DNA from 3 places in the Actinoplanes sp. 13 genome. Region 1 is predicted to be linked to each of the others. Evidence: riboswitches for the same ligand, from Rfam matches in the RefSeq annotation. Region 1 holds a riboswitch; each other region holds the start of a gene.
What was found. Region 1 has a riboswitch for cyclic di-AMP ahead of AC0NH5_RS40135 (C40 family peptidase). Riboswitches for the same ligand answer to the same signal wherever they lie in the genome.
Positions count from the first base shown of each region.

Region 1 (9,345 bases):
GTGACCGCGGCCGGCCGGCGGAGGCCACCCGGTTCCGGTCGCTGACCGGCCGCGGCGTGCAGGCGGTCGTCGACGACGTCACGTACGCCGTCGGTGGCCCGGCGCTGCTCCGCGAGCTCGGCGCCGAGGTCCCGGCGGAACTCGAGGAGCAGGCGCAGCAGTGGTCGCGGCGCGGTGCGGCCGTCCTGCACCTGCTGCGCCTCGACACCGGTGGCGCGGCGCGGGTGCTGGGTGGTTTCGCGCTGGAGGATGAGGTGCGGCCCGAGGCTCGGCAGGCGGTCGAGCAGCTACGCCGTACCGGCATCGCGAAGATTGTGATGATCACCGGGGATGCCCGGCCGGTGGCCGAGGCGGTCGCCGCCGACCTCGGGTTCCGCGCCGGCGTGGACGAGGTGTTCGCCGAGGTGCTGCCCGCCGACAAGGACCGGGCGGTCGCCGATCTGCAGGCTCGCGGACTGCGGGTGGCGATGGTCGGCGACGGCGTCAACGACGCTCCGGCGCTGGCCCGCGCCGACGTCGGCCTGGCCATCGGCGCGGGCACCGACGTCGCGATCGAGTCGGCCGGCGTCGTCCTGGCCTCGTCGGACCCGCGCGCGGTGACCGGGGTGATCCGGTTGTCGCGCGCCACCTACCGCAAGATGGTTCAGAACCTGGCCTGGGCAGCCGGCTACAACGTGATCGCGATCCCGCTCGCCGCCGGGGTGCTGGCCTGGGCCGGGGTCACGCTGAGCCCGGCGGTCGGAGCGGTGCTGATGAGCGCCTCCACCATCGTGGTGGCGGCCAACGCCCAACTGCTTCGCCGCGTCCAGCTGACCCCGGCAGCCCACTAGCGGCCACCAGTGTGTGAAGTTCGGGTGCGGACCGCACCCGAACTTCACACAGCGGGTGGTCAGAACCCGCCCCGGAACTGGCTCAACCTCGCCAACTTCGTCAACACCACGATCATCCTGGTGGTCTCGCTGACCGGCACGGTCGCGGTCGGCACCCTGGCGGCGTACGCGGTCAGTCGCTTCACGTCATCTCGACCGCGCTGTTACCTGGAGACGCTGCCGCGGTTCGTCGCCGAGTTCGGCCGGCAGGCGCCGCCGGCGTGGACCACGCTGCGCGAGGCGGGCTCCGGCGTCCGGCCTGCCGACGGTGGGGACCGACGACGCCGGCTTCGCCCGGGAGGTGATCCGGTTCCTGGCCGAGCGCGGACACCAGGTGATCGTGCACATCAGCGGCCCGATGTCGTTCGTGCACACCCAGCTGCGCCGCGAGGGCATCGAGGCCGAGGCCACCGCGCGCGGCCTGAAGTTCGTGCCGCCGCTGTCCGCGATGAGCCACGACGTCGGCCGCATCGGTGAGCTGGCGGCCCGGGCCCTGCTCGACGCGATGGCCGGCGCCGCCCCCGCTGTCTATCAGGCCCCGACTGCCCACCTGGTGGCCCGCGACAGCACCCGCTGACCGGAGCCCCGCCCCCGGTCAGCCGACAGCGATGGGTTCCCCCCGGCCGGGCGAGGGCCGCAGCCCGGCGATCGTGACCGCCACCAGCCGATCACGGGCCGAGGGTGACGGGAACGCGGCCGCCGCGGTCAGCGCGTGCAGGCAGTACGTGGCCAATTCGGCGGCGGGTACGTCGGTCCGTACCAGCCCGGCCGCCGCGGCGGCCTCGATCACCTCGGTGACCAACCCGTGCACCTGGCGTTGTGCCGCAAGCATGTGGGGCGCGCGGTGCAGCGGCACCGCACCGTGCGCGGCATGGTCACGACCGGTGCCGGACAGCTCGGCGTAGACGGTCAGGACCGAGTGCAGCCGCTCCCCGGCGTCGGTGCATCCGGCGACCGTGGCGCCGAGCTGCCGCAGGTGCTCGCCGACCTGGCGTTCGTGCCAGGCGACCATGATCGCCTGGACGTCCTTGAAGTACTTGTACAGCGTGGCCCGGCCGATGCCGGTGCGCTGCGCGATCTCCGACATCGTGACCGCGGCCATGCCGCGCTCGGACACCAGCGCGGCCGTGGTGTCCAGGATGGCCGCGTGCACGGTGCGCCGGTGCTCCTCGACGGTGTCGTTCCACAACTTCGGCACCCGTCGACAATACGCGTGGCCCTTACTACGTCGGATTGTCTTGTGCGTAGACACTTTGTATCGCAAAATCGTCTGCATGCCGTCAGCGCCGTGGAGGACACCATGAGCCAGCACCCATCGGACGAGCCCGCCGTGCCACGCTGGGTGAAGATCACCGCCGTCGTGGCGGCGCTCATCGTGGCTGCCGTGGTGGTGCTCCTGCTGACCGGTCACGGTCCCGGGCGGCATGGACCTTCCGCCGCCGGGTCGTACGGCGCCCGACGGTGAGGCCCGCACTGCGCCGGGCCCTGTTGGTCGCGCACATCGCCGCGTCGGTCGGCTGGCTCGGCGCGATCGTGGCCTCGCTCGCTCTGGCAGTGGTCGCGGTGACGGCCACCGATCCTGCCGTGACCGGCGGCGTCAATCTGGTGATGGAGCCGCTGGCCCGGGCGGTTCTGCTGCCGTTCAGTGTCGCGGCCCTGGTCACCGGGGTCATCCAGTCGCTGGCGACGTCGTGGGGTCTGACCCGCCACTACTGGGTCCTGATCAAGCTGCTGCTCAACGTGTTCGCCGTCGGGGTGCTGGTGCTCTACCTGGGCACCCTGACGGCGCTGGCCGACCTGTCGCGAGCGGCCGGTGGAGAAGATGCGGTGCCGCGGTCGCTGTCACCGGCTCTGCACGCCGCGGCGGCTGCCGTGTTGCTGCTGGTCGCCCTTGTGCTCTCGGTCTACAAGCCGCGCGGAACAACCCCCTGGGGGTACCGGCAGGTGACGCGCACCGGGTCGGCCCAGCGCGGGCGCTGATCGCTCGACGGGCATTCGCACCGGAACTACTCCCGGTGATCAGCGCAACCACCGGCGGAGCCGGCCGATCCCACGGAGGTCGGCAGTGTTCGAGACCGCGGGAGTCGTTGATGGCCGTATCCGGCGCTGTAGCACTGCTGGCGAGCGTCGTGGCGGTGGTCGGCCTGGCGACCGCCACCGGCGCTGCCGACCTGATCGGCGTGGAAGCGACGGCCGCTCCGGCCGCGGCGGCCCCCGCCATGACGGGCACGCCGTTCATCAGGGTCGTCACCGCCCCGCCGGTGGAGCCGTCTTCGGAGGGCACGCAGGCGCCGGCCGCCGCGCCGTCGAGCACGGGGTGCGCCACCGGGCGGTGGCAGCGTGACATCGAGGAAGACCTCAGCAGCCTGGGTGCCTACGGGCCGGTGACCGTCGACGGCCGGCAGTCGCCCGCGGACTGCGCCGCGATCCGGGCCTTCCAGCGCCGCTTCGGGATCCGGCCGGCCGGCGGGCAGGCCGACGCGACGACCGCCGACGTGGCCCGCCGGATCACCGCGAGCTCCACGCCGGATCGACGGCGCCGATGCCGTCCGGCGGGGGAGGTCACCGCCTGTGTCGACCTGACCCTGCAGACGGTGTGGGTCCTGCGGGGCACGAGCGTGGTGGCCGGGCCGACCGTCATCCGGTCCGGTTACCGGGGGCACGCCACCCCGGCGGGCACCTACCGGATCAACAAGCGGGCGAAGCGGGAGTGGTCCGACCCGTACGCGGTGTGGCTGCCGTACTGGCAGCGGTTCGTCGGCGGGATCGGCTTCCATGAGACGACGAGCTATCTGCACGACGCCCGGCGCGGATCGCACGGCTGCGTGAACCTGCTGCATCGCGACGCCGTCGCCATGTACGACCTGTTGAGCCTGGGCACGACGGTGCGCACCTTCGGCCGGCGGCCAGGCACCTGAGCGCTGCCCTTGTGGCAGAACGGGTACGGCCGGGCGTGAGATGCCGCCCGGCCGTACCCGCCGCCGATCAGGCCAGACGCCGAACGACGTAGTTCCGGCTCCAGATCTTGTGCTTGGTCACCGTCTTGCCGGTGCGCGGCGCCGACCACATCTTGCCGCCACCGGCGTAGATGCCCGCGTGGGTACCGCGCGAGCCGCTACGGATGACGATCAGGTCGCCGGCCCGCGCCTTGGACTTCTTGACGGCCTTGCCGTACCGCTGCTGCAGATTGGCCTTGTGCGGCAGCTTCTTGCCCACAGCCTTCTTGTAGACGTACATGGTGTAGCCGGAGCAGTCGAAACGCTTCGGTCCCGACGCGCCGTACTTGTACCGCTTGCCCTTGTGCTTGGCGGCTTCGGCGATGACGCGCTGGCCGGCCGCCTTCGCCTTCACGGCGACCTTCTTGGCTGCCACCGGGCGGTTGACGGAGACAGTGGTCTGCGTCAGTGCCCGGGCCGGGGCGATCGCCACGGCTGCCGACGAGGCTTGCGGGGCGCCCAGTCCACCGGCGAACAGGCCGAGACCGACGGACAGGGCGATGGCGCCGGTGCTCAGCTTGCGCGGGCGCCGGCTCGAGTTGCTTTCGTGCACGGTGAAGGAATCCCTCCGGCACGCCTGCGAGGTTAGCTGTCGGGTTCGGGCGGGAAGGATTGCCCGGCCGCGGGTAGCGGCTTCACCCCGAGGTCCTCCGGCCGGCCGCCAGCATGCGGCCTGCCGTTCGAGGACCGGAAATGGTTCCCCCGTCCCTGCCCCCGTCTGCCTGATGGTGATCGCGCAGGTTCGTGTCGTCGGACCGGGGCAGGGCTCGGCGTGGTCCGGATCGTCACGAGCGGTGAGCGTGTGCCCGCCGCACACCCTTGATAGCCAACATCTGAGCTTGATCGCCCCCGCTCGGACCTCACTCAGCGTAACCGAACAAGAGGGTGGTGTCCGTTTTGGAAGGGCGTCGCGAAGAGTTCAGTTGCGCACGGGATTGGTGGGGCCACGTGCGGTGACATTTCGCTGTGAAGCAGAACATACGAAAGGCGCGGGCCCCGAGGTGCCCGGTGCGCCGAGTCCTCATCCGCCTCCGCCGGTCGCCGATGAGGCCGGTATGAGGTTCAACACGCCGGCCGACGGCGCGGGGAAGGACACCGCGGCGCTGATGCTGCACGCCCGCCGGGTGGTCTCGTTCGCGGTGGCGGTGTTGTCGACCAGCATGCTGATCTCCCTGGTCTCGTACGTGTGGGACTGGTGGGACAGCATTCGCGAGGGCGGGCCGCCGGAGCCGGACGAATGGCTGGGGCTGATCGGTGTGGCCTGGCTACCGCTCGCGGCGATGGCCACCGTTCGGCTGGTGCGGCTCCAGCGTCTGCTCGCGGCGCGGGCCCGTGCGGCCGCGGAAGCGTTCGCGGATGCCGTCGACACCGCGCACGGGTGGGTCTGGCAGACCGACGCGGCCATGCGGCTGACCTACGCCAGTGACGGTGTGGACGTCCTGCTGGGCCGTCCCGCCGGGGAGTTCCTCGGGCGCGGCGTGCTGGAGGTGATCGACGAGGCCGGCGAGGTCCGCGGCGCCGACGACGCGGGCCGGCAGGATTGGCTCACCCGGGCGACACATCAGGACGGTTCGGTACGACACCTGAGCAGCACCGTGACAGCCGTCCGCGACAGCGGTGGGCGGGTGGTGGCGTACCGCGGCTTCACCGCCGACGTCACGGCCGAGACGAAGGTGAACGTCGCCGATGCCGAGCGGCGCCAGCGGTACGAGACCGCGCGAACCCGGATCGAGCAGGCGATGCGTGACCCCGAGGCGATGCAGGTCGTGCTGCAGCCGATCGCCGACCTGGACCGGCAGCAGATCGCCGGGATGGAGGCCCTCGCCCGGTTCAGCGCCGAGCCGCACCGGCCGCCGGACGTGTGGTTCGCCGAGGCATGGGAGGTGGGTCTCGGCGCCGACCTGGAGCTGCGTGCCGTCGAGCTGGCCTGGCGGCGCCTGCCGGAGCTGCCGGCGCAGGCCTATCTCGCGGTCAACCTGTCGGCGCAGACGCTGCTCGACGATCGTCTCCCGGGCCTGCTCGCCGCTCTCGGCGAGGGCGCCCGCCGGGTGGTGATCGAGGTGACGGAGCACGCCGCGATCAGCGATTACGCGGTCCTGGAGGACGCGTTGCGCACGGTCCGGGCCATGGGGGTGCGGCTGGCCGTCGACGACGCGGGCGCCGGTTACGCCTCGATGCAGCACATCCTGCGGCTGCGTCCCGACATCATCAAGCTGGACCGCAGCATCGTGGCCGACAGCGACGCGGACCCGGCGAGGTTCGCGTTGATCGGCGCGATGGCCAACTTCGGGGCCTCCCTCGGCATGACGGTGGTCGCCGAGGGCGTGGAGACGTCCGCTGAGCTGGCGGTGCTCACCGAGAACCGGATCAGCCACGCGCAGGGTTACTACCTCGCCCGGCCCGCGGCCGACCCCAACCCCGCGCTGACGGGCGTCGACATCTCCGCCGGAGTGTGAGGCGGCGGAGATGTCGACGCCGTGGGCACCCGCCGTCGGCCTCGGCTCATGCGTGGCGGGTGACGACACGCCGCGGCCGGGCCGGCGACCATGGGTGCGTGGACGGCGGCCCCACCCGGGGGTCAGGCGCTTACCCGACGCCCTCGTGGCGGAGTTGGAGGAACCATGCGATACATGGCGAACTCACGTCCCGCGCAGGGCGTCGGCCCGGAACAGCTCACCAGGTTCTTCGCCGAGAACAGCGTCTCGTCGGGAGCCTGGGAGCTGATCCGCCATCGGGTGGTGACCTTGTACGCCTTCAAGGTGGGTGACGTTCCCGGTCTCGTGCTGTTCCTGGACGTCGAATCCCGGGACGAGGCCGCCGCGGTGGTGGACGGACTCCCCGCGGTTCAGCACGGCTTGATCACGTTCGATGTCGAGCCCATCGGCAAGTCGTTGCGCCTGTAGTCAGTACCCGTAGATCATCTTGTAGGCGACCTCCGGCAGGAACTGCCCGGCGCTGGATCCGCCGCCGACCCCGCAGTTGCCGTCGGACTCGCCCGGAGTCTTGAGCCACAGCAGCATCTCGGCGCCGCCGCCCAGCTGGGTCGGCGTGCCGATCCGGCGGCCGGCCGGGTTGCACCACTGCCCGTTCGAGCCGTTGCTGTTGCGGCTGGTGTCGATCACGAAGGGCTTGTTGTGGCCGAAGCGCCGCAGCTCGGTGGCGACCCGGTTGCCGAACGTGGTGTTCTCGCCGGTGGTGAAGTAGTTCGACACGTTGAGCGCGAAGCCGCGCGCGTTGCCGACGCCGGCCGTGTTGAGCCGCTGCGCCATCGTGGCGGCGTCGATCCAGCCGGGGTTGCCCGCGTCGAGGTACGCCCACGTGTTGGGCGCCTTCGAGCGGAACTGGCTGGTGGCCCGGGAGAGCATGCCCACCCGCTCGTTGATCTGCGTCTGGTTCATGCAGCTGAAGTCGCCCAGCGAGTCCGGTTCGAGGACCACCACGGCGGGCCGGTTGCCGATGGCGGCGGCGAAGGAGGAGATCCACGCGTCGTACGCGGCGACGCTGCCGGCGCCTCCGCCGGAGTGGCCGCCACAGGCGTCCCGGCCGGGGATGTTGTAGGCGACCAGCAGGGGGAGCTTGTCCGCCGCGTCGGCGGCCCCGACATATCTGCTGACCGCGCCCGCGATGTCGCCGCTCCAGTTGCCGAACCAGCTGGCCATCGGCTTCTGCGCGATCGCGGTCCGGATCGCGGCGGCACGACCGTCACCGGGGTTGGCGGCCACCCATGCCGCCGGGCTGGACTGGGGATTGACGTAGAAGCCGCTGGTCTGGCTGATCGGGTTGGCGTGGGCGGCGGGCGCCCCGATCAGGACAGCCGGGACCACCAGCGAGAGCGCGGCGAACACCCGGGCACGGACGGTTCGTTTCATCGGCAGATCTCCTGAGCGTGGGGGATGGTCAGTGGGTGCCGGTAGACTGGAAGCGCTTCCAGAAAGAGCATCAGCAGATGTCGATCCAATGGTCGGCATGTGTCCAGCAGATGTCAAGGGAGCCGCAGGGCGGTCGTCCTACCTGGACGCCTGAAACTGAGCATTTCTGGGACCGCTTCCAGGCAATACCATCGATCAGCGCCAGTGATGCCGCGGCCGGCTGATCGCCACGCCGCCGGCCACAGCCCTGTCCCGGCGCCGGACGAGGAAGGACTCGGCAACCAGATGGCAGCGACGACACCTCGCCGGCAGCCCACGCTCGACGAGGTGGCCGAGCGCGCCGGTGTGTCCCGCTCCGCGGCGTCCCGGGTGATCAACAAGGCGCCGCACGTCAGCCGGGCGACCCGCGACGCCGTCGAGAAGGCGATCAAGGAGATGGGCTACCTGCCCAACCGCACCGCTCGTGCCCTGGCCACCCGGCAGACCGGGATCGTCGCCCTCGCCGTCTCCCACGACGACCCCGAGTTGTTCGCCGACCCGTTCTTCGCGCAGGTCATCGTCGGTGTGTCCGCGGCGCTCGAGGACACCGACCTGCACCTGCTGCTGTGCCTGGCCAGTTCCGGCCGGGGCCGGTCCCGGCTGACGAACCTGCTGCACACCCGCGGTGTGGACGGCATCATGCTGATGGCGTTGCACGGCGACGATCCGCTGACCGGCATCGTGAGCGAGGCGGGCCTTCCCGCGGTCTACGGCGGCCGGCCGTTGCATTTCGAGCCGCAGTGGTACGTCGACTCCGACAACCTCGGTGGCGCGCGGCGCGCCACCGAGCACCTGATCACCCTCGGCCGGACCCGGATCGCCACCATCACCGGCCAGATGCTGACCGAGGTCGGCAAGGCCCGCCACCGCGGTTACCAGGAGGCGATGATCATCGCCGGTCTCACCCCACACGGCACGGTGGAGGCCGACTTCACCGAGGCCGGCGGCGCCGAGGCGATGCGAACCCTGCTCGACACCCACCCCGACCTCGACGCCGTCTTCGCGGCGAGCGACAAGATGGCGGCCGGAGCGCTGCGCGTGCTGAGCGAGGCCGGCCGATCCGTGCCGGCCGACGTGGCGGTGGTCGGCTTCGACGACCTGGGCATCGCCGAGCGGACCGATCCGCCGCTCACCACGGTCCACCAGCCGATCCAGGCCCTCGGCAAGGAGATGGCCCGGATGCTGATCGGGCTGATCGCCGGGCAGGAGCCCACCTCGATCATCCTGCCCACCCGCCTGGTGCGGCGCGGCTCCGCCTGAGCTCAGGACGATCCCACCAGCGCCCGGCCGGGCCGGCGCGGGCACGAGGCGCTCGCCGAGCGCCAGGGTCAGGGCCACGAGGCTGACCAGGGCGCCGATCAGCACTGTGCCGGCGACCACGGCCAGCACGATCACGCCGAGGCCGGCCGGCGCGAGGAACGACGCCCGCCACCCGGCGCGCTCACCCAGCCAGGTGCCCGCGGGAACGCCCAGGACCAGCGCGACGTTGCCGCCGGCGAACACGACCGCGACCACCCGTCCGCGGAGCCCGGGCCGGAACAGCTCCGCCGCGGCCGGCACCACCACCGCCCA
Region 1 is NZ_JBVYOQ010000041.1:43,624-52,968, forward strand. It holds gene AC0NH5_RS40100 (heavy metal translocating P-type ATPase) at 1-830, shown strand, start outside; gene AC0NH5_RS40105 (hypothetical protein) at 890-1,015, opposite strand; gene AC0NH5_RS40110 (substrate-binding domain-containing protein) at 1,138-1,446, shown strand; gene AC0NH5_RS40115 (TetR/AcrR family transcriptional regulator) at 1,465-2,067, opposite strand; gene AC0NH5_RS40120 (hypothetical protein) at 2,170-2,334, shown strand; gene AC0NH5_RS40125 (DUF2269 domain-containing protein) at 2,331-2,849, shown strand; gene AC0NH5_RS40130 (L,D-transpeptidase family protein) at 2,960-3,787, shown strand; gene AC0NH5_RS40135 (C40 family peptidase) at 3,855-4,418, opposite strand; cyclic di-AMP (ydaO/yuaA leader) riboswitch at 4,425-4,549, opposite strand; gene AC0NH5_RS40140 (sensor domain-containing phosphodiesterase) at 4,921-6,321, shown strand; gene AC0NH5_RS40145 (hypothetical protein) at 6,496-6,768, shown strand; gene AC0NH5_RS40150 (glycoside hydrolase family 6 protein) at 6,769-7,734, opposite strand; gene AC0NH5_RS40155 (LacI family DNA-binding transcriptional regulator) at 8,020-9,033, shown strand; partial or broken gene AC0NH5_RS40160 (MFS transporter) at 9,160-9,345, opposite strand, start outside.

Region 2 (9,345 bases), on a different contig from region 1:
CACCCTGGACGGTCCGGCCGGGACAGCGAAACTCCAGGTCAGCGGCGAAGTCTCGGACGATTTCGATGTGGCTACCGGCGGGTGGCGGCCTACGCCGGGGATGAACGGGGCGGCACCTGCGGCGATCGCGGGTGGGGTCGCTGTGCCCGGGCCTGTGCCGCCCGGCGTTGCGGATGCCGAGAGCCTGGTGGAGCGGCGTGGGCCGTTCCCGCCGGGGGCTCCGCCGGTGATACCCGCCGCTGAGGTGGTGGACCCGCCGCCGTTGCGGCCGTGGCCCGGGCCGCTTCCGGTGGGGGCGCCGACGGCGGTCGGTGGTCCTTCGCAGCCGGCACCCCACGTCCCTTTGCAGCCGGTCCTCGACGTTTCCCCGCAGCCGGCACCCGACGTTTCCCCGCAGCCGGCACCCGACGTTTCCCCGCAGCCGGCACCCGGCATTGGAGCCAACATGTCTTCGCAGCCGCCACCCGAGCCCGGGCCGGACGAGGCCACCGGGGACTCCGGCGCGCAAGCGCCTGGAACGGCGGCCTCGCGGGGCGGCGCCGAATCGCCACCGGCTCCGCCTGCCGGTGCTCCGCAGACGGCCTGGCCGACTGCCGGTGGGTGGCCCGGCGCGACTCCGGGCGGCTTCGGGTGGGTGAGCAAGTCTCCGGGACCGGCGAATACGGAACCCGGCCCGACGGACCCCGGCCCGACGGAGGCCCGCCCTGCGGAGGCCCACCCGGTGGAGGCCGGGCCGAACATGCCGTCCACCGCGCTTTCGCCGGTGGCTCCTGGAGACAGTGAAACACCGCCTGAAGCGGTCGACGAGCATGCGGGAAGTTACGCGTCCGCAGTGCAGGAGTCGGTCGCTTCGGGCAGGCCCGCGGTTCCGGGGCAGCGCCAACCGGTCGAGGATCAGCCGGCCGAGTCCTCGGACCTGTGGCCCGGTGAGACGCCGGAACCCGCCGGCCCTTGGCCGTCGACTGCCGCCGCGGCCGGCGCAGCCGGAGGTCTGGCTGCCGGGACAGCGGCGGCACCGGGCTGGCCGCCGGCTGCCGGTGCTTCCGGAAACCCGTGGAGTACGACGCCCGACCGCGTGGAGCACGGACCGGATTCGCGGCACCGCCTGCCGTCGGGATCGGACGCCGACGTCCCGCCCGCCGGAATGGGTTCTCCCCCGGCGGGCCCCGGGCCGACGTCCGGTGGCAGTGCTACGCCGGTCTCCGGCAGTGCGCCGGGGAATCCCGGCACGCCCCCGACTCCCGGCGTTCCACCGGTCTTCGGCGTTCCACCGGCCTTCGGCGTCCCGCCGGTCTCCGGCGTGCCGTCGGCGCCGGGTCGTCCGATCGGCTCCTGGCCTGCCGTGCCTCCCGCGCAGCGGACACCACCGGTGGAGGAGAGCTCGCCGGCACCGGAAGAGCCGGCGGCTCCGCCGGCCGCGAGCATCCCGGCGGTTCCGGAGGCCGGTCCGGCGCACTTCCCGGGTGCCGGTCCGGCGCACTCCCCCGAGGCTGGTCCGGCGCACTCCCCCGCGGCCGGTCCGGCGCCGACGTCGGGCAGCCCGTGGCCGGGCTCCGCCACGCCGGCCGACCCGTGGACCAGTGGTGCCCTGTCCGGCACCGGGCCCAGCGCGGGCCGCCCGCCCGCGGACACGCCCTGGCAGAGCGCCATCCCGACCTCCGGCGCCCGGTCCGGCCCGGCGCCGACCTCCGGTGCCCCCGCCGACCCGTGGTCCTCCCGCACCGCGGGGGAGCAACCGGAAGCCCCGCCCACCCCGGGCGAGCAGACCGAAGCCCGGCCCACATCCGGCGCGCAGCCCACCCCGTGGCCGGTTTCGGGCGCTCCGACCAATTCGTGGCCCGCCGCCGGTGGGCAGACCAACCCGTGGCCCACGTCCGGCGGCCCGGTCGATCCCTGGCAGGCCACGCCGCCGGCCGCCGAACCCACCTCACCGCAGCAGCCGGCTTGGCCGGCCGCCACCGCCCCCGCTGCCGCCGCCTGGCCCGCCGCCACCGACTGGCCCCAGACGAAGCCCGGCGGCACAGAGTGGCCGCAGACGACACCCGGCAGCCCAGAGTGGCCGCAGACGACACCCGGCAGCCCAGAGTGGCCGCAGACGACGACACCCGGCAGCCCAGAGTGGCAACAGGCGAGGCCAGGCAACGCCGACTGGCCGCGGACCACGCCCGGCAACGCCGACTGGCCCCAGTCGCAACCCGGCAGCACAGACTGGCCCCGCACCCCGCCGGGCGAGGCCCCGCACGCAGCCGGGGCGTACCCCGATCCCGGCCCGCCCAGCCGCCGCCGCACCGGCCGCATCGCCGCGATTCTGCTGGTCGTCCTGCTGCTGGCGGGCGGCACCTACATCGGCGCCCGCCTGGCCCTCGGCGGCGACGACGACACCCCCACGCCCGACGCCGCCCCGCAGCAGTCCGTCCCCGCCACAGTCCCGCCCGCGGCGGACAACCCGCCGCCTCCGGCCGCGACCACCGCCGCCGCGGTCGCGTCGATCGCCAGGCCCGCCGTCGTCGACACGATCAAGCTGGGCCGCGAGCCGGAGGGCGTCGCCGTCTCCCCCGACAACCGCACCGCCTACATCGCCGACCAGAACTCGAAGGACGTGCACTTCGTCGACCTGCGGTCTAAGGCCGTCTCCGTCGTGAAGGTCGCCAACACGCCCCGTTTCCTGGCCGTCTCCCCGGACGGCGGCCGCCTCTACGTGTCGATGTTCGAGAGCAACTTCACCGGCAACGGCCTCGCCGTGATCGACACCCGGAACCGGTCGGTGGTGAAGACGATCCGCACCGGTCCGCGGCCGTTCGAGCCGGCGGTGGCCCCGGACGGGCAGATCTGGGTGCCGATCCACAACGGCGCCCGGGTGGAGATCTACGACGATGCGACGCTGACCGAGGCGGCCCGGATGTCGGTGCCGCCGAACCCGCACTGGGTGACGTTCTCGCCGGACGGGAAGGTGGCCTACACCGCCAACCACGAGTCCAGTCAGGTCTCGGTCGTCAACACCGCGGACCGCGTCGTCACCCGCAACATCAAGGTGGGGCGTTCGCCGCACAGCATCGCCGTCACCCCGGACGGGAAGACGCTGATCGTCACGAACTACGACATCGACACGGTGGAGGTCTTCAACACCGCGGACATGCGGCGGTTGCAGCGGATCCCGGTCGGCCGTGAGCCGCAGGCGGTGATCACGTCGACGGACGGTCGGCACGCGTACGTGGTGAACGAGGGCTCGGACACCGTCTCGGTGATCGATCTACGGGCCGGCAAGGTGGTCTCGACGGTCCGTGTCGGCGACAGTCCCCGGGTCGTCGCGCTCTCACCGGACGGTAAGCGGCTTTACGTCACTGATGGTCGCGGCCGTTCGGTTACCGTTCTTCGAGCAACCGCGGAGTAAGAATTCCCTGCTAACGTCTCGCCATGGCAACGGATTCCGGCGTCGATCGCGCCCGTCTGCAGAAGCTCGCCGCGCGGGAGCGGGCCACCTTCGCCCAGGAGCGGCCGCGGTCGAAGGCGCATTACGAAGCGGCCGGCCACCTGTTCGGCCGGGTACCGATGACGTGGATGAACAAGACCGCGGCCGGCTTCCCGATCTATCTGGACCGGGCCCGCGGCAACCGGATCACCGACGTCGACGGCCACGAGTACGTGGACTTCTGCCTGGGCGACACCGGCGCGATGGCCGGCCATTCCCCCGCGCCGGTGGTGGCCGCGGTGACCCGCCGCCTCGGTGAGCTGGGCGGTCTGAGCACGATGCTGCCGACCGAGGACGCCGCGATCGCCGGCGCCGAGCTGGCCCGCCGGTTCGGGTTGCCGTCGTGGAGTTTCGCGCTGACCGCGACGGACGCGAACCGGTGGGCGATCCGGCTGCTGCGCGCGGTCACCGGCCGGCCGAAGATCCTGGTGAACAGTTACTGCTATCACGGTTCGGTGGACGAGTCGCTGATCGTCGTCGGCCCGGACGGGCTCGGGCAGAGTCGCGAGGGCAACGTCGGTGCCCCGGTCGACGTGACCGTGACCAGCCGGGTCGCCGAGTTCAACGATCTGGCGATGCTGGAGCGGGAGCTGGCGCACGGTGACGTGGCGGCGGTGCTGATGGAGCCGGCGCTGACCAACATCGGCATCGTGCTGCCGGAGGACGGATATCTGGCCGGGGTGCGGGAGCTGACCCGGCGGTACGGGACGTACCTGATCAACGACGAGACGCACACGTTCTCGGCGGGCCCGGGCGGCGCCACCGCGTTCTGGGGCCTGGATCCGGACGTGGTGACGATCGGCAAGGCGATCGGTGGCGGCGTGCCCGTCGGGGCGTACGGCCTGAGCGCCCAGCTCGCGGACGCGCTCAGCGGGCGCGGCGATCTCGACCTGGTGGACATGGGCGGGGTCGGCGGCACGCTGGCCGGCAATCCGGTGTCGATGGCCGCGACGCGGGCCACCTTGCAGGACGTGCTCACCGACGCCGCGTTCGCCACGATGATCGAGACGGCATCGGCCTTCGCCGACGGTCTGGAGAAGATCATTGCGGGGTACGACCTACCGTGGTCCGTGAGCCGTCTCGGCGCCCGCGTCGAATACCGGTTCACCAGTCCCGCCCCGCGCACCGGCACCGAGTCGGCGGCGATCGCGGACCCCGAGCTGGAGGATTTCCTGCACGTCTACCTGGCCAACCGGGGCGTTCTGCTCACCCCGTTCCACAACATGGCGCTGATGTGCCCGGACACCTCGGCTGCCGACGTGGCCCGGCACCACGAGGTCTTCGGGGCGGCGCTGCGCGAGCTGACGTGAGACGGTCTCCGGGTGATCACCGAGACTGACGTCAGCACCGCGGACGGGCGGATCCTGCACGCGTACGGGTGGGGCGACGGCGACCGGGTGGTCATGTGGCATCACGGCACACCCAACGTCGGTGTCCCGCCGCGCCCGCTGTTCGAGGCGGCGCGGCGGCTCGGGGTGCGGTTCATCTCGTACGACAGGCCCGGTTACGGCGGCTCCACGGCTGCGCCCGGCCGCGACATGGCCTCCGCCGCCGGGTTGGCGGCCGCCGTCGCCGACCGGCTCGGCGTGCGGCAGTTCGCCGTGCTCGGCCATTCCAGCGGCGGCCCGCACGCCCTCGCCTGCGCGGCGCTGCTGCCCGGCCGGGTCACTGCGGCGGTCAGCATCTCCGGTCTGGCCCCGTTCGGCGCGACCGGCCTCGACTGGTTCGCCGGCATGGGCCCCGCCGGTCTGGCGTCGCTGGGCGCGGCCGCCGCCGGGCGCGCGGCCAAGGAGGCCCACGCGGCGGGGGGCGACGGCGAACCCGATTTCACCCCGGACGACTGGACGGCCCTGGAGGGCGACTGGGGCTGGTTCGGCAGCGTGGTGGAGCCCGCGACGGCGGGCGGCCCGGCCCCGCTGATCGACGACGACCTCGCGAACGCCGGACCGTGGGGCTTCGACCCGGCCACGATCACCGCGCCGGTCCGGCTGGTGCACGGCGGCGCCGACGCGGTGGTGCCGAGCTCGCACAGCAGCTGGCTGGCCGACCGCATCCCCGGGGCGGAGTTGCGGATCGTCGCCGGCGCCGGCCACATCTCGGTGCTGGCTACCGAGGCGGTCCCGGCCCTGGAGTGGCTGGCCCGCGCTTGACGTCAGGTGTGTGAAGTTCGGGCTCGATTCGAGCCCGAACTTCACACACTGATCTGGGCGGGAACGGTCAGGCCAGGCGCAGGCGCTGACCCTTGAAGATCAGGCTCGGGCTGTCGAGCCGGTCGGTGTTCAGCCGGTACAGCGTCCGCCAACCGCCCTTGACCTTGTACTTCTTGGCGATCGAGGCGAGCGTGTCACCCGAGCGGACCACGTAGACCTTGCCGCTGGGCTTGACCACGGCCTTCTTCTTCGCGGCCTTCGTGGCCTTGTAGACGCCGGACTTCTTGCCGCACGTCGGCCAGGGCTTGAGGCCCCGCTTCTTGTAGAGCTTGTTCGCGACCTTGATCTGCTCGGCCTTGGTGGCCCGGTTGGCGGTCGGGGCGTACTTGCCGCCACCGTTGGCCAGCCAGGTGCTGCGGCTGAACTGCAGGCCGCCGTAATACCCGTTGCCGGTGTTGATGTGCCACCTGCCGCCGGACTCACACTTGGCGACAACGTCCCAGTTGACCTGGCGGGCCGCGGAGGCCGGTGCCGGGCCGAGCAGGACGCCCGCTCCGGTCACGGCCACGGTCGCCAGACCGAGGGCAAGGCGCGTTCGTCTACCGATACGAGACATGGATTTCCTCCACGCCTACGAGGTGAGCTGTCGGGTTCGGGCAGAGTGGCCCGGCCGTGGAAAAATACGGCTTCACCCCGAGACGCGGACAATTCACGCGCCGAAAAACTTGGGTCCCCCGCTCCCGCCTGAGTTTCGTGTCCGTGGCCGGCGGCGGGATTCGGCGGTCCGTCCACGGTGCCCGCCATTGCGGGACGGCACGACGGTAACCACGTCGGGCCGCCGAAAGCCAAGTTTTACACCCGGGATAGTGACTTCCTTCTCAATATTTGCCCGCTTTGATCTTGTTAGCACCGGGCAAAACGGCTTATTCCCGAGAAGCCGGATTCACAGCTTCAGGTGATCGACGGTATGCGCCGAGAGGAACTCCAGATCCGCCTCCCGGCCGAGCCCCGCCTCCGCCGGAACGTCGACGAAACCATCCACACAGACAATCGGCCGCGTGGTGACATCACGGGCGTAATACTTATCAGAACCGGACACGTCGGACGGAAGAGTGAAGCCGGGCAGGGCACTGAGGGCGACGTTCGCGGCCCGGCCGATGCCGAACTCGTGCATCCCGCCGCACCACACCGGGACACCCTCCGAGTGGGCGAGGTCATGAGCGCGGACCGCCGCGGTGAGCCCACCCATCCGGGAGACCTTCAGATTCAGGATCCGGCCGGCTGCGAGCCGCAGCGCGGTGACCACGTCGTCCACCTCTTCGAGGGACTCGTCCAGGCAGATCGGCGTGTCCACCGTTTTCTGCAATGCGGCATGCGTCACAAAGTCACGCGGCGCGAAAGGCTGCTCGATCATCAGCAGTCCGCAGTGGTCCAATTCACGAAAGACGGCGAAATCAGAAGCGCGATAGGCTCCATTCGCATCGACGTGCACAGGCACGGACGGAAAAGCGGATCGGACCGCGCGGACCGGTTCCACGTCCCAACCCGGGGCGATCTTCAGCTTGACGCGCCGATAGCCCTCCGCCACGCGCGCAGCGACCTGGGCGAGCAGATCATCGATGGTCGGCTCGATGCCCAGGGACACGCCCGCCGCCACCCGGGTGCGGGTGCCCCCGAGCGCCCGGGCCAGCGGCACCCCCTCGCGCGCCGACCACAGCGCCCAGGCCGCCATGTCGAACCCGGCCCGTGCGAACTGGTTGCCCCGGACCTTCGCCAGCACGGCCGCCAGCTCCGCCGGGTGCGACCAGGACGTCCCGAGCACCAGCGGCGCCAGGAACGACCGCGCGACCGCCCAGCAGCTCTCCACCGTCTCCGCCGAGTAGAACGGCCCGCTCGGCGAGGCGATCTCCCCCCAGCCGGCTGACCCCTGCGAGTCCCGCAGCACCACCAGGATGTGCTCCAGCTCCCGCTTGGCGTGCGAGCTGGTCCGGAACTGATGGACGAGCGGGAGCCGCACTCGGCGCAGCTCGACGTGCTCGATGCGGATCATGTGTAGAGCCCCAACTCCCCCGCGAGCGCGTCACGCTCACGCAGTCGGCGACCGGCCCCCTTGGAGCTGGCGATGGTGAGGGTGGCGAGCAGGTGCAGCGCAAGCACCACCGATGTCGGCGAGCTCGCGTAGGAGGCGGTCTCGGTCCCGGTCACGATCACCGCCGCGGCCCCGCCGGCCAACGGCGAGTCCTCGGCGTCCGTGATCAGAACCAGGGCGCCGCCGTGCCGTGCGTACGCCGCCGCCACGTCCACGGTCTCCCGCGCGTACCGCTGCATCGACACGGCGATCAGCAGGTCACCCTGCCGGATGTCGCTGAGCACGTCCAGCGGGCGCAGCGCCACCCCGTCGACGAGATGCACCCCGGACAGCCCGGCGCTGAGATCCGCCGCGAGCAGCGACGCGTAGCCGAGCGACTTGCCCGAACCCAGCAGATACCGCCGCCGCGCCGACACGATCAGCGCCGCCGCGCGCTCGATCGCGTCCTGCTCGGCCGCCCGGGCCAGCGCCTTGTCGAACGAGGCACGCTGCTGCTCCAGGACCCGCTGCTTGAGCACCCGCGCGGAGCGGCGCTGCACGTTGCGGTCGAACCGCTCGAACGGGCTCGTCATCGGACTCCCTCGAACGCGTAGACCACCCGGTCGGCAACCTCCGGCGACCGTCGCACGGCGGTCAGCCTGCCGCCGGCGGCGAAGCGGTCGATCAGCTGCTGTCGCAGCCGGGCGCGATCTGCCGGGTCCGGCGCGGCGGTCCCGGCACCGGCCGTCGTGGTCACTTCTTGAACCGCGGTGGTACGACCTGAGCACGCGCCCGTCAGATCCCACGTGACGAGCACCCGGTCGGTGCCGGCCTCCCCGTAGAAGTCGGGCAAAAACTTGATTCCGGTCGCCCCGAGCACAGTGAAGTTGAAATGGGCGTTGCGCAGCGCGTACGGATCGAAGGTCCACCGCATCGACCCCGCACCCGTGCGGCGCGCCGCCGCGGCCTGGGCCGTCTTGAGCAGGCGCCCGACGCCCGTGCCCTGCGCGCCGGGGGCGACCACCGCGGCCTGGCTGTAGTGGTAGACCTCGCCGTGCTCGACCGCGCAGAAGCCGTAGCAGAAGCCGATGAGCTCGCCGCCGCCGTCGAAGGCGCCGAGCACCGTGCCGGAGTTCTCGCCGAGCGCGGCCAGCAGGCGCGGGCTCAGCCCCCACTCCGGGGCGGTATATCCGAAGACCGAGCGGTAGAGGGCGGAGGCGGCCGTCCACTCAGCGAGGCCGTCCAGGTCACGCACCAGCGGCATCACAGCACCTCGATCCAAGATAGCGCTCGTAAGACTGCCATCGTGGCGCGATCGACGCTCGTTGACAACGCATCTGGCGGAACTTAGCGTTCGCATATGCTTGACTCCCTGCGCCGGTACACCCTCCTGGAGTCGCCGACCGGGGACACCACCCGCCTGGCCGCGCTCGCCGAGGTGCTCGAGGCCGACGCCGCGCGGGCCGGGTTCGCCACCGCGCGCGAGCCACACCCCACCGGCGACCATCTGATCTGGAGCCTGCCCGCCCGCGACGACGCCGGCGAGCCGGTGCTGCTGCTCAGCCACTACGACACCGTCTGGCCGGCCGGGACGCTGACCGGGATGCCCTGGACGGTCGACGGCGACGTGATCCGCGGGCCCGGCGTCTATGACACGA
Region 2 is NZ_JBVYOQ010000025.1:100,269-109,613, forward strand. It holds gene AC0NH5_RS33765 (beta-propeller fold lactonase family protein) at 1-3,391, shown strand, start outside; gene AC0NH5_RS33770 (transaminase) at 3,415-4,779, shown strand; gene AC0NH5_RS33775 (alpha/beta fold hydrolase) at 4,792-5,619, shown strand; gene AC0NH5_RS33780 (transglycosylase family protein) at 5,687-6,235, opposite strand; cyclic di-AMP (ydaO/yuaA leader) riboswitch at 6,234-6,411, opposite strand; gene menC (o-succinylbenzoate synthase) at 6,563-7,669, opposite strand; gene AC0NH5_RS33790 (MurR/RpiR family transcriptional regulator) at 7,666-8,280, opposite strand; gene AC0NH5_RS33795 (GNAT family N-acetyltransferase) at 8,277-8,951, opposite strand; gene AC0NH5_RS33800 (M20/M25/M40 family metallo-hydrolase) at 9,048-9,345, shown strand, end outside.
Region 2: another riboswitch for cyclic di-AMP. It lies ahead of AC0NH5_RS33780 (transglycosylase family protein); the one in region 1 lies ahead of AC0NH5_RS40135 (C40 family peptidase).

Region 3 (9,345 bases), on a different contig from region 1:
GCTCTCACTCTGGTATCCGGACCGCACTGCCCCCGCCGTGAACCACGTGAACCTGACCATCCATGCCGGACAGACAGTGGCCTTCGTCGGCGAGAACGGCTCGGGCAAGACCACGCTGGCCGCCCTGATCGCCGCTCTCCGCACCCCTACCGACGGCACAGTCGAATGGAATGGCGTCCCCCTGCAGGACTGGGACAACGAGGCGCTACGCTCCCGAATCGCGGTGGTCACCCAGGAGTACCACAAATGGCCCCTCACCGCCGCCACGAACATCGCCATCGGCGACGCCGCCAGCGATCCCACCCCCGAGCGCATCGAGGCCGCCGCAACACTGGCCGTCGCCAACGACATGATCAAAGCCTTACCGTACGGCTACGACACGCTGCTCGACCGCACCTTCGCCCAGGGCCAGGACCTCTCCGGCGGCCAGTGGCAACGGATAACCGCCGCCCGAGGCTTCTTCCGAGACGCGGAGTTGCTCATCATGGACGAGCCGTCCTCGGCCCTCGACCCGCGGGCCGAGAACGCCCTCTTCCAGGCCATCCAGGACCGGCAGGGCCACAAGACCACCATCCTCATCACACATCGCCTGGCCAACGTCCGCCACGCAGACCGGATCTTCGTCCTGCGTGAGGGCAGCCTGGTCGAGTTCGGCAGCCACGAAGACCTCATGACTGCCGGCGGCCACTACGCCGAACTGTTCCACCTGCAGGCCGCCGGTTATCACAAATAGTCTTAATCGAGTCCAACTCGGCGCAGCTCAAACCAGGGTGAATATGAAATACCCTAAAGCGAACTTATGACCCTTTCAGGCTTCTACGGGTCCAGCCGTTGCGGCTTACCGTCGTAGTCGAGGATGTCGTCGGCCGGGACGTGCCGCGGCGGTGACGGTCGCAGCGCGAGGGTGGCATGGAGCTGCCCGAGCCGCACAGTGGTGTCGAGGAATTCCCACCCGGTTCGGTCCACGTCACCGGCATTCCCGATGTCGACGCGGAGGTCGGCGTACAGCTGCTCAGCTTCTGCAACGAGTTCCTCTGCGCGTATGGCGTGCTGCTCCGGCGTCATGCTGTCATGATTCCACCTCGGTCCGACATGCGCGGTCCGCTCGGTCACTGCGGTCCTTATCGATGACGGGTCGTACCCGGAGATTGGTCAGAATGCATATCGCCATGCCGGGGTGAGCCGTCTCAGAACTCACATCGGCCTGGAAATCCACGGGGTCGTGGCTGGGGGATGCGTGGTCACTTGCGGTCAGCAGTGGGCACGCATGGCGTGGCCGCGCCGGCTAGCCGTCGGCGTGCTCCCGATGCGCTCCGCCAGCCTGGCATGCGGCGTGACGCCGCTGGTGACGGCGTTTGGGCACGCGTGGGTACCGGTGGTCACCCGTGGTCAACGGTGGGCACGCTATCCTGAGCCTCGCGCCCTCGTAGCTCAGGGGATAGAGCAACGGTTTCCTAAACCGTGTGTCGCAGGTTCGATTCCTGCCGGGGGCACCCAGGTCACAGCCTTGATCGGCTCGTCTGAGCCGGTCGCGTGGTTCGGTTCGTGGCACGAACCGGTTGCCGTCAACGTCATGGCAGGTGGGTCCCGTGCCGCGGGCCGTGACCGTGGCCGCATCGAGAAGCTTCCCAGCGGCTCCCTACGGGGGAAGGTGCACTCGGGCACCGATCCGCTGACCGGACGCCGGCACGACCTGACCGAGACGATCCCTGCCGGGCCGACGGCGGCCCGCGACGCGCAGAAGGCGCTGACGCGTCTGCTGAATCAGCGTGAGGAGCAGAGAACCCGAAGACCCGGGCGACGGTCCACCAGCTCATGGACCGGTACCTAGAACTCGTGAAGATCGGCGACACGACTCGGCAGGGGTCAAGCCCTTACTCGCCCACGCGGGCGGCTACTTACCTCTGAGCCGGTACCCGCTTCTTATCTGCACCGTTCGTCGCCGCTCGGATTGTTGCTGTCCGGAGCCGCATCGAGATTCGTGTTAGGCGCCCGGACACTGAATCGAGGACCCACCATCATTCAACACTGTGTCGGGGATCCAGCCACGCTTGGCCGGAGAACCGACCACGACAACGTAGGTCCACGTTTTGCCGCTCGGGTTGTCGTAGTCATGAGCCCAGCAGTGATAGTCGAGGTTGAAGCTGCGTTGGAGCCAAGAATTCTGCGCGCAGCGGGTGCTGGAGCCGACGTACGTCCAGACGTCGGAGTAGTTGTGGTTGTAGTGGTTACCGCTGGTATCGAGGTCCGGCGGAGCGGCTCGCCCGCAGCTCCAGTACGCTGAGGCCGGCGCTGGGGCAGCGAACGCGCCGAACGCGGCGGCTGCGAGCGCTGTGGCGATGGCGAGAGGCCGGGATACCCTTTTAGTCACGTTCTCTCCTTTGGGGACGGACATAGAGAGTTTTCGACGCCGGAAACCGATCTTGCATCGACGCTTGACCCTATCGATATCTATGGTTGCCGTAAAGGTGAAGTTGATGTCGAAGCATTACCCGACCGCGTCCGACTGAGAGTCTCTTGCGGATGGGACCTTGCCTGCGTCCCGGTACCAGCCCTGGTCTTCGGAGCTCTGCGGCTCGTCACCACCGGGCGGCGCCTGACGCCCCGGCCGCTCGGCTTTGTCCGTTCCGGGCCTCGGGCGGCGGCGGCCGCAGAATTCGCAGCGGACCGAACGGACTTGCACTGGCCGTACCAGGAGAAGTTTTAGCTGAAGGCCTCGCGGCAGTGGCGGAGGAAAGCCGCCAGCGCCGGGCTGCCGCGGTCCTGCCACACGAGGGCCAGCAGCGCCGGGATCTCGATGTCGTCGATCGGGACGGTTACCAGGTCGGGGTAGGCCGCCGCCATCGATTCGCTGAGTACCGCAACGCCCAGGCCGCGCCGGGCCAGGCCGGCGACAGTGTCCGGTGAGGTGGCCACGAGGGCGACCGCCGGATTGATGTCGAGCGCGGCGCGGGCCTGGTCGAGAACGTTGCGGATGCCGGTTCCCACGGGCAAAGAAATGATGGGGTACGCGGAGAGCCCAGTCACCGCCAATCGCCCCCGGCGCGCCGCCTCGGTGTCTGGTGGAGTGAGGGCGACCAGGCGTTCTGTGGCGATCACCTGGGCCGCCAGATGCTCCGGGGGCTTACCGGCGAGGCCAACCAGAGCGATGTCGAGATTTCCGGAGCGCACCCCGGCGACCAGGGTGTCGGAGTTCGCCTCCTCCAGTTCAAGTTCGATGTCGGGGTGGTCCCGGTGGAAGGCGGCGAGCGCGTCGAAGAGGGGTGCCACCTCGCAGCCGATCACCATGCCGATCGTGAGACGGCCGCGGATCAGGCCGTTGACGTCGTCGATCGCGTCGCGGAGGTCGGCGGCGGCGTCGAGGGCGGCGCGCGCGTGACGGAGAGCGACCTCGCCGGCCTGGGTGAGTCTCGCGGTGCGGCCGCTGCGGTCGAAGAGGCGGGTGCCGAGCTCGTGTTCCAGGGCTTTGATCTGGGCGCTCACCCCGGACTGGGTGATGTGCACGCGCTCGGCGGCGCGGGTGAAGTTGGCCGTCTCGGCGACTGCGATGAAGTATTCCAACTGTCGCAGATCCATGAGCGAAGATTGTAGATGCCATGAGAACTATGCGTTGGACTTCTCACTGCGCCGACGGCAGGGTGGAGACATGACCGATCGTGATGTGGCGAAGCAACCTGAGGATCTGACCCGGCTGTTCGTGGAGCGTGCGAACGCGAAAGACGCCGAGGGTCTCGCCCTTCTCTACGAGGAGGACGCCGTGATGGCCTTTCCGCCGGGCAGTCAGACGCGAGGGCGTCAGGCCATCCGGGAGCTGTGGGATGAGCTGCTGCCGAAGATGCCGCAGCTTGAGCCGGAGGATCCGCTGCCCACGCTGATCAGCGGTGACCTGGCGTTGACGTCCACGCCGCCGAAGGACGGGTCGGGGGCGCGGGCCCAGGTGGCGCGACGCCAGCCGGACGGGAGCTGGCTGCGGGTGCTCGATCAGCCGGAGTTCGTCCAGCCGCAGCGGTGATGCGGCAGGCGCGCCGGCCTGCGGGGTGGGACGACGCCCCGCAGGCCGACCCGAAGTCAGAGAGAAATCCGCTGACCTGCGTACAGACGATGCGGACTGTCCAGCACACCCTGATTCGCCCGGTACAGGGCACGCCAGCCCCCGGGAACGTCATACCGGTTGGCGATGCCCGCGAGGGTGTCGCCGGGGCGCACCACGTGAACGCGGGTGTTGCCGCTCGCGGTGGGTGACGACCGCCGCACGGTGGACGCACGCTGCGGCTTGTATGCGTGGCGTTTCCCGCAGTGCGGCCAGGCGCCGATGCCCTGGCCGCGCAGTACGCGTTCGGCGATCGTGATCTGTTCGGCCCTGGTGGCCAGATTGGCGGTCCTCGCGTACTGCGTGCCTCCGTAAGCTCGCCACGTTCCGCGACTGAACTGGAGGCCACCGTAATAGCCGTTGCCGGTGTTGATTCTCCAGTTCCCACCGGACTCGCAGTGGGCGATCGCGTCCCAGTTGACGCTGAAACGCGGGGACGGTGTGGCGGCGGCGGGGGCTTCGAGCATCACGACGGCTCCAGCCCCGGCAAGCCCGACGGCAACGACGCCGAGGGCATGACGAACCCGCTTTTTGATCTGCATCATGAACTTGTCCTCCACGCCTGCGAGGTCAGCTGTCGGGTTCGGGCAGAGGTGCCCGGCCGCGAGGACGCGGCTTCACCCCGAGGCGCATCAGCGCCGAGGAACTCTTGGGTCCCCCGCTCCATGCCTTGTGTTTTCTCTCGACCGTGGTCGGCGGCTGGACTCGGCGTTCCGGCCACGGTGTCCGCCACTGCGGACTGCCTACGGTGGTCACCGGCCGACGACGCCGGCCAAGCCTTTACACGGGGATAGGTGACCTTGTGATCCCAAATTAACGGCTCAAATCCCCTCTTGTGGGTCTAACTCGGCAAACTTTAGAGCTACCCGCGAGTAGGGGTGACGGTGCACAATCGGCATTCATGAGCGATCAACAGCGTGACCTCGACGTCATCGTCTACGGCGCCTCGGGTTTCGTGGGTGTCCTTACGGCACGGCACCTCGCCGCCCACGCCCCGGCCAGCGTCCGGATCGCGCTGGCAGGGCGCTCAGCCGAGAAGCTCGAGGCGGTTCGCTCACGCCTCGGTGTGGACTGGCCGATCATCGTGGCGGATGCTGGCGACGTGGATGCGCTGGCCACGATGGCCGGCCGCACGCGGGTGGTCATCACCACTGTCGGCCCTTACGCGAAGTACGGCCGGACTCTGGCGCACGCCTGCGCCGAAGCGGGCACCGACTACGTGGACCTGACCGGCGAGGTCCTGTTCGCACGGAACAGCATCGACGAGAACCATGAGATCGCGAAGCGCACCGGGGCACGGATCGTGCATTCGTGCGGTTTCGATTCGATCCCGTCCGACATCGGGGTGTACGTGCTGCATCAGCAGGTGCAGGCCGAGAACGCGGGGGAACTGACGGACACCACGCTGGTGGTGACGAGCATGCGGGGAGGGGTGAGCGGCGGCACGATCGACTCGATGCGCCACCAGGTCGACGTCATGAAGAAGGACCAGCGACTGCGCAAGATCGGCGCCAGCCCGTACTCGCTGAGTCCCGACCGGGCCACGGAACCGGATCTGGGCCGGCAGCCGGACATGCTGACTCTCGCCCCGTCCGAGGTGGATCCGAGCGTGCGCGGGCACCTCGCGCCGTTCGTCATGGCGTCCTACAACACCCGTGTGGTGCGGCGCAGCAACGCCCTGCAGGGCTGGGCGTACGGCCGCCGGTTCCGCTACCGCGAGGTGCTGCGGGTCGGCTCCGCGCTCGTCGCCCACGCCACCAAGCTGGCGATGAGCGGCCTGATCCTCGGCTGGGCGCTGCCGCCGACCCGGTTCGTGCTGGACCGCGTGCTGCCGAAACCGGGTTCGGGCCCGAGCGAGCAGACCCAGCAGAACGGGCGCTTCACCATGGACATCTTCACCACCACGACGGACGGGTCGCGCTACACGGCACGCTTCCGGGCGAAAGGAGACCCGGGGTACGCAGCGACCGCGATCATGCTCGGCGAGTCGGCGCTGGCGCTGGTTCTCGACCGGAATCGGCTGCCGGCTTTCGGAGGCGGCGTGCTGACACCGGCCACGGGTATCGGAGACGCGCTGGTGGACCGCCTGCGGGCAGCCGGAATGGAGATCACCGCCCGGCGGCTCAGCGCCTGAGAATCACCGGCGCGCGAGGTCACCGGGCGGCGCGCAAGACGCTGCGCGGCACAGGCTTGCGAGACGCTGCGCGGCACGGGCTTGCGAGTCGCTGGGGTCACCGGCGGGCGATGACGTGGAAGACGTGCCAGTGCTTCGGCCCGCTGCTGGCCGGTCCGGGCGCGTCCTCCTCATCCCAGTGCAGAACCTCGAGCCCGTCGACGAGCGCTCGCACCTCCGGCTCGCTGAGGAACGTCATACCGGCCAGGCACGAAGATCCGGCAAAGACGGCAAAGCCCTCCAGCCGCTGGGAAAACGCGGCTGCTCAAGAGCGAAATCGGCCTTTGGACCGGCTGGCGGCAACAACCGTTCAGCGCATCCCCACTAGCCGCAAGCACGTCCATATGGGCAGGATTCTGACGTGACCGCCGCCCCTCTGCCCTACCCGCTGAGGTTGTCGGGAACCGGCATCGTGCTGCGCGAGTGGCGATCCGACGACCTGTCCGACCTGGTCGAGCTCCTCGACGAGCCGGAGATCGCGCGCTGGACGCCGATGCCGTCACCGTTCGACGCGGAGTCCGGCCAGGCCTATCTGAAACGCGCCTACCAGGGCCGCACGAACGGCAGCCGCATCCAGCTCGCGATCACCGAGGACGGCGGGCGCCCACTCGGCGAGGTGCTGCTCTTCGGCGTCGACAACGACCTCCGCGAGGCGGAGCTGGGATATCTGGTGGGTCGCCCGCATCGGCGGCGCGGCCTCGCGTCGGCCGCCTTGTCAATGCTTTCCGGGTACGCGTGCAGCACTCTCCGACTACGCCGGTTGCTGCTGCGCATCGACCCGGCGAACACTGCCAGCACCCTGGTGGCGCGCCGGTGCGGTTACTGGCTGACCGGCGAGCCGATGATCCATCAGGAGGGTCCGTACGGGCCGACACGGCTGGCGACCTGGGAGTACGTCGACGGGAGATCCGGCACCCGCCCGGAACGGCGAAGAAATGTCGCATCCCGGCGGTACGGTCGTCGCACTTGAACCGCTCCGGAAGCACCTGAATCGCACCACGTGCATTTGGACTGTTCTGGAAGCACCTGAATCGCACCACATGCATTTGGACTGTTCCGGAAGCACACGAGCCGCACAGAAGCACTGGAGCCGCATCGGGAGGAGTGCCGATGATCAGCGTGGATCGGGCACAGGTAATGGCGTACCGGGTCGCTGCCCTCGGGCTGGCCGATCGCTCGGGTGCGCCGCCCGCCGACCTTCCGGTGCTCGACCTGGGAATCCAGGAATATTCGCCGGGCTCCGCCCACGTCGCCCTCGCCGCACGCACCAGCGCGGCCTTCACCGACGACCGCCTGATCACCGTCTGGGCCGCCCGCGGTGCTCCGCATCTGCACCGGCGGTCCGACGTTCCCGCCCTGGTCCGGCAGCTGTGGCCGGTCTCCGAGGCCGACGCCCGAGCCCGCATCAACAGTGCCCAGATCCCCGACGGGGTGCCGCTCGGCATCCGTGCGTTCACCGTGACGGCCGAAGCGTTCCGCGAGGTGGTGACCGCGCCGATGCCGCGCGGTGCGGCGAGCACCGAGGTGAGCCGGCGGGTGCCCGCCGAGTTGACCTACGACTGCCGGGGCTGCGGGGCGCGGCACATCGCCGGCAACGTGTGGCAGCACGCCGGTCTGGCGGGCGGGGTGGAGGTGCTGTCCCGCGGGCGGGACGCACTGCTCGGCCCGCTGCCGGATGCACCGGCGATCCCGGCGGAGAACGCGGGCGTCGACCGGCTGATCGAGACCTATCTGCGGTTCCTCGGGCCGGCCTCCCCGGCCGAGGTGGCGGGTTATCTGGGCAGTTCGACCGCGGAGATCCGGAAGGTGTGGCCGGCTTCGCTGACCGAGGTGCGGGTCGACGGGCGGATAGCCTGGCTTCCCGAATCCGCGGTCGCCGAGGTGGAGGCCGCCGCTGTCCCGCGGGGTGTGCGCTGGCTGCCGGCCATGGACCCATTGCTGCAGGCCCGCGATCGGGCGGTGTTGCTGCCGGACCGGGAGCGGCAGAAACAGGTGTGGCGGTCGCTGGGCAATCCTGGCGTGCTGCTGGTCGACGGCGAGTTCGCCGGGGTGTGGCGGGCGCGCATGGCCGGGCGGAAACGAGTGGATCTGACCGTGACGACCTTCGACTCGTTGAGCGCCGCCCAGCGCCGGCGCGTCGAGGCCGAGGCCGCCGAGGTGGCTCGCGCCCGAGAGGTTCCGGAGGCCGTCGTGACGTTCGAGTGATCAGCGGCACGGTGTGCCAGACTGCGGCGTGGCGACGATCGGGTTTCTGCACACGGCCGAGGTGCATGTCACGACGTTCGGGCGGCTGGTGGAGGAGCTGGCCCCGGAGCGGGCGGCGCGGCACCTGGTCGACGAACAACTGCTGGCCGACGCGCGCGCCGCGGGTCTGACCGCGGGGCTGGCCGCACGCGTCCACGACCGGCTCAGCGAGCTCGTCGCCGGCGGTGCCAGGGTGATCGTGTGCACCTGCTCGACGATCGGGGCCGTGGCGGAGGAGTCTGCCCCGGCGCTCGGTGTGCCGGTGCTGCGCGCGGACCGGCCGATGGCGGAGGCTGCGGTCGCTGCCGGTGGGCGCGTCGGCGTGCTGGTCACCACGGAGTCCACGCTGGAGCCGACACTGGAGTTGCTGCGTGCGAGCGCGGACCGTGCCGGCGTTCCGGTGGTGCTCACAGCGGCGGTGTTGGCGAGCGCGTGGCGGCATTTCGAGGCGGGCGAGTTCGAGCGCTACTACGCGGACATCGCCGTGCAGGCAGCGAAACTGGCGCCGGACGTCGACGTCGTCGTGCTGGCGCAGGCGAGCATGGCGCCGGCCGCGGAGCTGATCGAGGACGTCGCGGTGTTGACCAGCCCGAGGTCCGCGGTCGAGGCCGCACTCGCCGCCTGAACACCTGCCCGGCGGGCGGCGGGACCGGCCGGAGAAAAACTTTTGGGTTCGGGGCAACCTTTCCGGCCCCACTCGCCACCTATCCGTGTCCCCCAACGACACGACACCCGAAGCACGGGGGTGTCGCCCCGACGGGAGGGGCCCGGATGCCATCGAGGGGAGGCGACCGGGCCTCTCCTCCGGAGAAGGCGACGGGAACCGCGGACGAGAACA
Region 3 is NZ_JBVYOQ010000016.1:139,808-149,152, forward strand. It holds gene AC0NH5_RS27565 (ABC transporter ATP-binding protein) at 1-733, shown strand, start outside; gene AC0NH5_RS27570 (hypothetical protein) at 817-1,065, opposite strand; tRNA gene AC0NH5_RS27575 (tRNA-Arg) at 1,421-1,493, shown strand; gene AC0NH5_RS27580 (LysR family transcriptional regulator) at 2,704-3,576, opposite strand; gene AC0NH5_RS27585 (YybH family protein) at 3,647-4,012, shown strand; gene AC0NH5_RS27590 (transglycosylase family protein) at 4,069-4,650, opposite strand; cyclic di-AMP (ydaO/yuaA leader) riboswitch at 4,635-4,798, opposite strand; gene AC0NH5_RS27595 (saccharopine dehydrogenase family protein) at 4,992-6,224, shown strand; gene AC0NH5_RS27600 (hypothetical protein) at 6,322-6,462, opposite strand; gene AC0NH5_RS27605 (GNAT family N-acetyltransferase) at 6,625-7,233, shown strand; gene AC0NH5_RS27610 (DNA glycosylase AlkZ-like family protein) at 7,374-8,468, shown strand; gene AC0NH5_RS27615 (aspartate/glutamate racemase family protein) at 8,497-9,132, shown strand.
Region 3: another riboswitch for cyclic di-AMP. It lies ahead of AC0NH5_RS27590 (transglycosylase family protein); the one in region 1 lies ahead of AC0NH5_RS40135 (C40 family peptidase).